One region of the Arthrobacter sp. GQ119 genome, then DNA from elsewhere that is predicted to be linked to it. Evidence: predicted binding sites of a transcription regulator. Region 1 holds the regulator's gene; the other holds the start of a gene.
The links. The regulator LexA, encoded in region 1, represses DNA repair genes until DNA is damaged. The targets are predictions, from matches to a motif close to TCGAACANNTGTTCGA.

Region 1 (4,414 bases):
GTCAGCATGTGGTCGTAGAACGGGACCGAGGTGCTGATGTCTGAAACGCCGGTGCCGTCGAGGTTGATCTCCACCAGAACGGAAGATTCGCTGGTGGCACGCTCGAGGCGTGCTGTGCGGGCCTCGGCAGCCTTGATTCCGGTGTCGCTCATAGTGATAGGTGTCCTTTTCACGCAGGAAGAGTGCAGACGTTGCGGGGGTTCTACCCTCAAGTTTATGCCGGAAGAGCAGCCTGCCTCGCCAGGATGCGTTCCAGCGCTTCCAGGAAGGCTGTGGTTTCCGTCTCAGTGCCGGCCGTGACGCGCAGGTGGCCCGGGATGCCGACATCCCTGATCAGGACACCGGAATCCAGCAGGGCCTGCCAGACCTCGTGCGGGTTCTCCAGGCCGCCGAAGAAGACGTAGTTCGAGTCCGAGGCGGCCGGTCGAAGCCCCATCCTGGTGAGTTCGGTGACGATCCTGTCGCGCTGCTGCTTGATGTCCTCGACGTCGGCCATAAGCGCCTCGCGGTGCCGGAGCGCGGCCAGTGCGGTGGCCTGGGTGACGGCGGACAGGTGGTACGGGAGACGGACCAGGCGCAGGGCGTCTGCCACCTCGGGGGCGGCGGCCATGTATCCAAGGCGGGCGCCGGCCAGGGCAAACGCCTTGCTCATGGTCCGGGACACAATGAGCCGCTCCCGCCCCGGCAGCAGGGTAAGCGCGCTGGGAGTGCCGTCGTGGGCGAACTCGTGGTACGCCTCGTCGACGATGACGATGGTCCGGCTGGATTCGCCGGCCTCATAGACGGCTTCCACCACGTCCAGCCCCAGACCGGTGCCGGTGGGGTTGTTTGGTGAGCATAGGAACACGACGTTTGGCCGCAGCTCCCGGACCTGGCCGGCCGCGGACTCGGCGCTCAGGCCATAGTCCTCCGCGCGCTGTCCGACGATGTATTCGGTATCTGTTCCGCTGGCCAGCAACGGGTACATGGAGTACGTGGGCGGAAAGCCCAGCGCCGTTCGGCCCGGGCCGCCGAATGCCTGGAGTATCTGCTGGAGGACTTCGTTGGAGCCGTTGGCCGCCCAGATGTTGTCGGCGGAGAGGCCGTGGCCCAGGTATTCCGCCAGGGCCTCCCGGAGTTCGGTGAACTCCCGGTCGGGATAGCGGTTGAGTCCGGCCGCGGCCTCTGTTACGGCCTCGGAAATGGCGGCCCTGACGTCAGCCGGCACTCCATGGGTGTTCTCATTGACGTTGAGCAGGATCGGCACCTCCAGCTGCGGCGCCCCGTAAGGCGTCAGCCCCCGCAAATTGGTGCGAAGAGGAAGTCGGTTCAGTCGCTCAAGCTGGTCAGTCACTTGGCCAGTTTAAGTGCCCCGGGCGGCGAGCGGGAAACTGTGACGGGTCAGCCGGGACCGGCCGTGACGGGTGGTGACCTATTTGGCCGGGACGAACAGCTGCTGTCCCGGCATGACCTTGCCGTTGTCCAGGTTGTTCAGCTGGACGATATCCGCGATGACGTCGCGCGGGTCCCTGTCCGGGTCCACGCTGCCGGCAATCGCCCACAGCGATTCCCCTGGCTGCACCGTCACGGAGACGGTCTCCGTCACCGACAGACCGCCGGCGGTGTCGGCAGCCTTGGCCGGTGAGTTGAACAGGCCGGCGAGTGACAGGAGCAGTGCCGCCAGCAGTACCAGCGGCAGCCCAATCAGGACGATCCGCCCGCGGCGGGTGAGCCGCAGGCGCGGCGGCTTGGCTGCCGGCCCGCCTGGCCGTCCGCCGGCATGCGGGCCGTGCAGGCCTTGGGTGGACTGCTGGCCCTGGGGGCTGCGCCGCTTCCCGGGACGGTAATGGTGACCTGCTGTTGTAGCTGACATGAACTGAGCCCTCCTGGACCATTCTGTGCTGCCCGTATGCCCGGTCCGCCGGACATACGCCGGGATCTTCGAATAACCGGACTGCTTCGCAGCTGAACTAGAACACATGTTCGAACTTTGCTTCTCCATTTTTAGCACCTATCAACGAACAAAGTCGAGACTCGCTAGAACAAATGTTTGAAAAAGCTTTATGGCTGGCCTACGTTTGAAATCAGAGAACAACCACTTCTGCAGTTGATCAGCAGGGTCTGACATTTCAGGCCGGAAGTTCCCGGCAACTGCAGCCACACAAGCCGGGAGGAACGAAAGGCGTTGGCGAACATGGCAGCACAAGCCTCCGACGGCAAAGCTACCCAGCGCAGCCAGCGGTCCCGGACAGCACCCAAGGGACTCACTGTCCGCCAGAAGAAAATCCTGGAAACCATCCAGCGCTCGGTCAACGACAACGGATACCCTCCCTCCATGCGCGAGATCGGGGACACGGTTGGCCTCGCCAGCCTGTCCAGCGTCACCCACCAGCTCTCACAGCTCGAGAAGCTCGGATACCTGCGGCGCGATCCCAAACGTCCCCGGGCCATGGAGGTCCTCATGCCCCTGACGCTCGATGCCGGAGTCCCTAAATCTGCAGGCGCCGAGAAGGAAGCCAGACTGCACAGCGTGGGCGGTGCCCCTGTTACGGAGTTGCCCAGCGCCACAGATACGGCCCTCGTTCCGTTGGTTGGCCGGATCGCAGCCGGCGGCCCCATCCTCGCCGACCAGATGGTGGAGGACCTCATGCCGCTGCCCCGCCAGCTCGTTGGACACGGGGAACTGTTCATGCTGAGAGTGGCTGGGGACTCCATGGTGGACGCCGCGATCTGCGACGGTGACTGGGTAGTGGTGCGGCGGCAAAGCGACGCCGCCAACGGCGATATCGTGGCCGCGCTGCTGGACGACGAAGCAACCGTCAAGACCTTCCGGCAGCGGGACGGCCACACCTGGCTGCTTCCCCAGAACACCCAGTACGAGCCCATTCTGGGCGACCACGCCGTGGTCATGGGCAAGGTCGTGTCCGTCCTGCGTTCGCTGTAGGTCAAGACCCGCTATAGGCCACCGCCCGCTTTGGCTTCCGGCACGCCGAAAGTCAGTGAGTCCCCAGGGCTACTGCGCGCCGGCGAGCCTTTCCAGCGCCGCCACGGCGATCTTGCGGTCAGTTGTGGGCCAGAACGGCGGGAGCGCCGCGCGGAGAAACCCGCCGTAGCGCTCGGTCGAAAGGCGCGAATCCAGGACCGCCACCACGCCCTTGTCATCCGTGGACCGGATGAGTCGTCCGGCGCCCTGCGCCAGACGGATCGCGGCATGGGTGGCCGATACAGACATGAAGCCGTTGCCGCCTGCCTGGGCCACGGCCCGGGAGCGTGCCGTCATCAGGGGGTCGTCCGGCCGCGGGAACGGAATCCTGTCGATGACCACCAGCCGGCACGAACCGCCCGGAACATCAACACCCTGCCACAGGGACATGGTGCCGAACAGGCAGGTGTCGGGTTCGTCGGCGAACTGCTTTACCAGCGCGGTCATGGTTGAGTCACCCTGGCAGAGCACGCTGACGTCCAGTCGGGGGCGCAGCGCCTCGGCAGCGTCCTCGGCGGCCCGCCGGGACGAGAAGAGGCACAGCGCTCCCCCGCCGGAGGCACGGATCAGCGTTTCCAGTTCGTCGAGCGCTTCCGGCGAGGTCCCCCTGCCCGGCTTGGGCAGGTGCCCGGCCACGTACAGGATGCCCTGCTTCGGGTAGTCGAAGGGGGACCCGACGTCCACGCCCGTCCAGCTTGGGGCGCCTTCGCCCAGGAGACCGAGTCCGCCTGCGGCGGGTTCGAACGCCGAGCCGATTGCCAGCGTGGCGGAGGTCAGGACCACGGTGTGGCCTTCGAACAGGCCCTCCCGAAGGCGCCCGGCAACACTCAGGGGTGCGATGTTGATCAGCGCGGGCTGGGTGTCGTCGGGTGCCGAATAGCCCTGCTGCGGGTCAAAGGTGCTGTTCCGCGAAAACCACACCACCTCACGGTTTTCCCGCGCGGCGAGCAGCCGTTCACAGAGCTCCAGGATGACGAGGAGGCGGGACCGTGCGAGCTGCCGCCCGCCGTCGACCGCGTTGTTGCTGTCCCCCTTGGAATCTGACAGCGCCGCCCGGCACGCTTCGCGAAGCTGGTCCACGCAGTCGAGCTGCTCCGTGTTGAGTCCGTTCGGGAGCAGCCCGCTGGGAACGCCGGTGAGGACAAGTTCAAGGTTGGACGCGGCGTTGTTGAGGGCATCCACGGTAATGCCTGTGTGCTTGCGGGCGCCCGAGGCTGCGGCATGCACCATCGCGACAGACAACTGCCCGGAAACGGCGCCGGTGACACGGTCCTGGAGCTCGTGGGCCTCGTCCACCACCACAACGTCGTACTCCGGCAGCACGGCCAGGCCCTCGAAGGCGCTGACGGCGAGCATGGCATGGTTGGTCACCACGACATCGGCCTCGGCGGCTTCGTGCCGGGCCAGTTCACTGAAGCACTCCTCGGCGAGGGGACACTTCTGCGCGCCGAG
Region 2 (4,414 bases), on a different contig from region 1:
AAGGATTCCTTCGGGGCCTCACCCAGCGTGTGCGGGATGAAGGCCAGGATGTCGGCCGGGCCGGTGAATTTGATGAAGTCGTTCATGGTGTTGCTCCTTCTTGCCGAGAAGTTGGGTGGGTGGGGCGACCAAAGGTGACCGGCCAGCTCCCCTCTCCCCCCGTTGTTTTTTGGCTGCTGGCGAAGCTTGCGGAGCTGTGCCCGTGGAGTCCCGTCTACCCGCAGGGCAAAGCACGGAAAATCTTCGGAGGAAATCAGCGAGGAACGAGCGCCGGAGAAGAATTTCCGGGCCGCAGGCCCCGACGAAGGAGGGGCTAGAGGGGCCGGAGCGGGCACGTACAATCCGAAGGACAGCAGCCAAAAAACGTCGTAGACACACCAGGTTCAGGGGGTCCGGAGCTCTGCGACGGCACGCCCTGAACCCAACAGCCGGCCGCGCCAGCGGACGCCCATCAACTGGTTGCAGCGCAGCGGAAACCAGTGCGAGCCCAGCGAGCATGCACTTCCCTCCAGGTCCCCCGGATACGCCCGGGCCGACCCGTCTGCCAGGCTTACCGCCGGCACCACGGTGCTCTGTTCGCGTCCTGGGCGCCAATCGGCGGTCCGCCGCCGGGACCACCGGCAAAAGCCGGGTCACCTGCGGCGGACCGCCACCACTTACGCAAAGTCCCTGGACGCACAAAAGAGAAGCACCCACCTACTCGACTGAGTAAGTGGGTGCCCTCGGTTGGTTAGTTCATGGCGGGCCGGTGCTCCGGTGAGAACAGGACGGCCACGAGTTCGTTGTGCCAGTCCAGCGCGGCGTACTGGCGGGTCACGTCCAGCACTGCCGGGTCAACGCGGGCGTCGTTTGTCACGGCCTCAGCCATGCCTCGGACGTGGGCGGCGAGGTCCTGCGCGGCGGCTTCGCTGTAGCAGACAGGGGATTTTTCAAGGAGTGCGGCGAGGGTTTCGAGGAACACGACGGTCTGCGCAGTGTTTTCCGTGATGCGGTTGCTGTCGGTCATGGTTCTTGTCCTTTGTGAAGGGCTGCGGGCCTTGCCGGGCGGGTTTCCCGCCCGGCAAGGCATTGTGGCGGTTAGGCGGCGTGGACGGCGTAGGGCATCCGGTACCGACTGGGAAGCTCGGCGGCGGCTTCGGGCAGGTCGTCCGGCCCGTGTGCCTGCCCGTTCTTCCAGTAGGTGAAGGCGTGCTCGCTGATCGCGTCCCACTGCCGGGCCTTGGTCCGGTAGAAGGTGCAGGTCACGTCGCCCTCGCAGTAGGTGGCGACGCCGAACAGGTTCCCGATGCTGTCAGCGGTCCGCGTGGCCGCGACCATGACGTAGGGCCACTGGCCCAGGTCCCAGCCCTCGTGGCCCCAGCTGGAGAGCACGGCCCAGCCGTGCTCTTCGATGAGTTCCATCCACTCGTAACCGCCGTTCAGGTGGTAATCGCCCAGCACGGTCACGCCGTCGATGGTCTCCCCGGTGTCCTTCAAGGTCACAGTCTTCTTGGTTACTGCGTTCATGGTGTTGCTCCTTCTTGCCGAGAAGTTGGGTGGGGCGACCAAAGGTGACCGGCCAGCTCCCCTCTCCCCCCGTTGTTTTTTGGCTGCTGGCGAAGCTTGCGGAGCTGTGCCCGTGGAGTCCCGTCTACCCGCAGGGCAAAGCACGGAAAATCTTCGGAGGAAATCAGCGAGGAACGAGCGCCGGAGAAGAATTTCCGGGCCGCAGGCCCCGACGAAGGAGGGGCTAGAGGGGCCGGAGCGGGCACGTACAATCCGAAGGACAGCAGCCAAAAAACGTCGTAGACACACCAGGTTCAGGGGGTCCGGAGCTCTGCGACGGCACGCCCTGGACCCACAGCCGGCCGCGCCAGCGGACGCCCGCCAACTGGTTGCAGCGCAGCGGAAACCAGTGCGAGCCCCGCAGCATGCAGCTGATCCGCGGCGCTGGTCCTGTCCACGGTTGGGGGCAATTCGGGTTATCCACGGCTGGCATTTTGGGAGCCATGGGGAAGCTCCCTTCAGTAGTCGTAGCGGTGGATAACCCGGATGGAATTGTCCCCGGCGGTGGGCAGCGGCCCCATCCCGTCACGCCCACATTCACCTACCTTTATTGAATGTCCGGGCCAGGGGCTACACTGAATGAATCGAACATATATTCGAATAAGGTGTGTTGTGGGCGTTGTTGTCGGTCCCCGCGTGATAGAAGCGGGTGCGTCGTTGTTGTCGGTACTGGTCTCTCCGGTGCCGGTTGCGGCTGGGTTCCCGTCGCCGGCGCAGGACTACTTTGATGGCCGGATCGACCTGAACGAGCATCTGATCAAGGACATCACCAGCACCTATGTGGTGCGGGTGTGCGGGGAGTCGATGGAAGGTGCTGGGATCAGCGACGGCGATGAGCTGATCGTCAACCGCGCTCTGGAACCGGTGGACGGGTCCGTGGTCGTTGCCGTTCTGGACGGGGAGCTGACGATCAAGCGGCTGCGGATCACCCCGGGCGGGGTGGTTCTGCAAGCGGAGAATCCAGCGTTCCCGGACATCCGCGTCCCGGCCCTGTCGGACCTGGTTATTTGGGGTGTGGCCACCCGATGCCTTCATTACGTCTAGGGCGGGGCCATGTCTAAGCCGGCTGTGATGCGGCGGATGCCGCAGATCGCGCATGTGGACGTGAACTGCTTCTACGCCTCGGCCGAGCGGGCGTTCGACCCGTCTCTGGAGGGCAAGCCCGTGATCGTGCTGTCCAACAATGATGGCTGTGCGGTCACCCGCTCCCCCGAGGCCAAAGCCCTCGGCATCGGCATGGGCGAGCCCTGGTTCAAGATCGCCCCGCGGGCGAAGGAATGGGGCCTCGTCGCGCTGTCCAGCAACTACGAGCTGTACGGGGATATCAGTGCCCGGGTGATGGAGTTGCTGGGCCGGTACTCGGCCTGGCTGGAGGTTTACAGCATCGACGAAGCCTTCCTCGGCGTCAAAGGCACCCCGGACGAGCTGCTCGCGCTGGGCCGGGCAATGAAGGCCGCGGTCCGCCGGAACGTCGGCGTGCCGGTCTGCGTCGGAATCGCACCGACGAAGACGCTGGCGAAGCTGGCCAACAAATGGGCGAAAAACAACAAGGCCTTCGCCGGCGTGTGCCACTGGGATTCCGTCCCCCCGACAGAGCGGGAGGCTCTGCTGGGCCGGCTGTCCGTCGAGGAGGTGTGGGGCATCGCCGGACGGCTGACCAGACGGCTGAACGTGATGGGCATCTTCACCATCGCCGATCTCGTCCGGACCGACCCGGTCGCGATCCGGGACAAGTTCTCGGTCGTGATGATGCGCACCGTCCTGGAACTGCAGGGCACCCCCTGCATCCCCATGGAAGAAGAACGGATCGGGCGGGACCAGCTGATCTTCTCCCGATCCTTCGCCAAACCCATCACCACCGCCGCCGGGATCCGCCAGGTCATGAGCGTCTACGGGCAGCAGGCCTCCGCCCGGCTGGCCAAACACGGGCTACAGGCCAAGGTCCTGACCGCGTTCGCCGGAACCTCCCACTTCAACCCCAACGACACCTCCTACCCCTCAGTCTGTGTGCCGTTGCCGATGCCCACCGCTGACCCGGTGATCCTCACCAAAGCCGGCCACGCCCTCTTGCCCCGGATTGTCGAGGGCGTCCGCTACGCCAGGGCCGGGATCATGGTCACCGACCTGCGCCCCACCGGCAACCAGGCACCCCTGTCGCTGTTCGAAAACCCCCACGAGGAACGCCATATCGGAACCCTGCTCGAAGACGTCACCCGCCGGTACGGGCGCGGCTCCATCGGCCTGGGCCACGGCGGCATCCGCGGCGGGCCGGACTGGACCATGAAACGCGACATGCTCTCCCCCAGATACACCACCCACTGGGACGAACTCCCCCTCGTCAAAGCCGCCTAAACCGCTGCTCTCTGCACCACCCAGGAAGAAAACAAGCACATGACCATCACTCACGAAGCTCCCACCCTCAACACCCCGGTGGACGTCCGGTTCACCACCGCCGGCACTCCCCTGGCCGTCCGCTACGACGGGAAAATTTGGGCAGTGGCAGCCGAGCCGGTGCACTGGTTCATCAGGGACTCCTGGTGGGAAACCCGCCGAAGCGCGCCCGTCGGCATCGGCAACGTCGTGGACATCGAACACTGGCGCGTCCAGGTACGCCTGACCTCAACCTCTGCGCTGCGGACGTTCGAGCTGCGCCGCGACCCACTGTCCGAGCAGTGGCTGCTCGCAGCTATCACGGACGCCGGGGCAGCCGCCGCCTAAGCCCGGCAGGGCCGGCGGCGGTAGCGTGGCGCTATGACAGAGTACGTGCCCCCGGCCCTGCATCCGCCAGTGTAGTTCGGGGGCTGCGGCCGGTCCCGTTAGCGGCGGTTCTCCACCGGCCGGTACCTGTCAACGAAGGCAGACAGCGCGT

Region 2: the regulator LexA is predicted to act here: its motif matches at 2,130-2,145, upstream of AC6CH3_RS09480 (LexA family protein).

The regions. Positions count from the first base shown of each region.
Region 1 covers NZ_JCAXEA010000001.1:17,648-22,061, forward strand. Annotated here, with positions in the region: gene hisB (imidazoleglycerol-phosphate dehydratase HisB) at 1-152, opposite strand, end outside; gene AC6CH3_RS00105 (histidinol-phosphate transaminase) at 215-1,333, opposite strand; gene AC6CH3_RS00110 (LysM peptidoglycan-binding domain-containing protein) at 1,412-1,852, opposite strand; gene lexA (transcriptional repressor LexA) at 2,174-2,923, shown strand; gene AC6CH3_RS00120 (ATP-dependent DNA helicase) at 2,993-4,414, opposite strand, start outside.
Region 2 covers NZ_JCAXEA010000008.1:99,810-104,223, forward strand. Annotated here, with positions in the region: gene AC6CH3_RS09465 (DUF4192 domain-containing protein) at 1-86, opposite strand, end outside; gene AC6CH3_RS09470 (hypothetical protein) at 731-1,006, opposite strand; gene AC6CH3_RS09475 (hypothetical protein) at 1,078-1,506, opposite strand; gene AC6CH3_RS09480 (LexA family protein) at 2,158-2,589, shown strand; gene AC6CH3_RS09485 (Y-family DNA polymerase) at 2,599-3,897, shown strand; gene AC6CH3_RS09490 (hypothetical protein) at 3,937-4,263, shown strand; gene AC6CH3_RS09495 (hypothetical protein) at 4,362-4,414, opposite strand, start outside.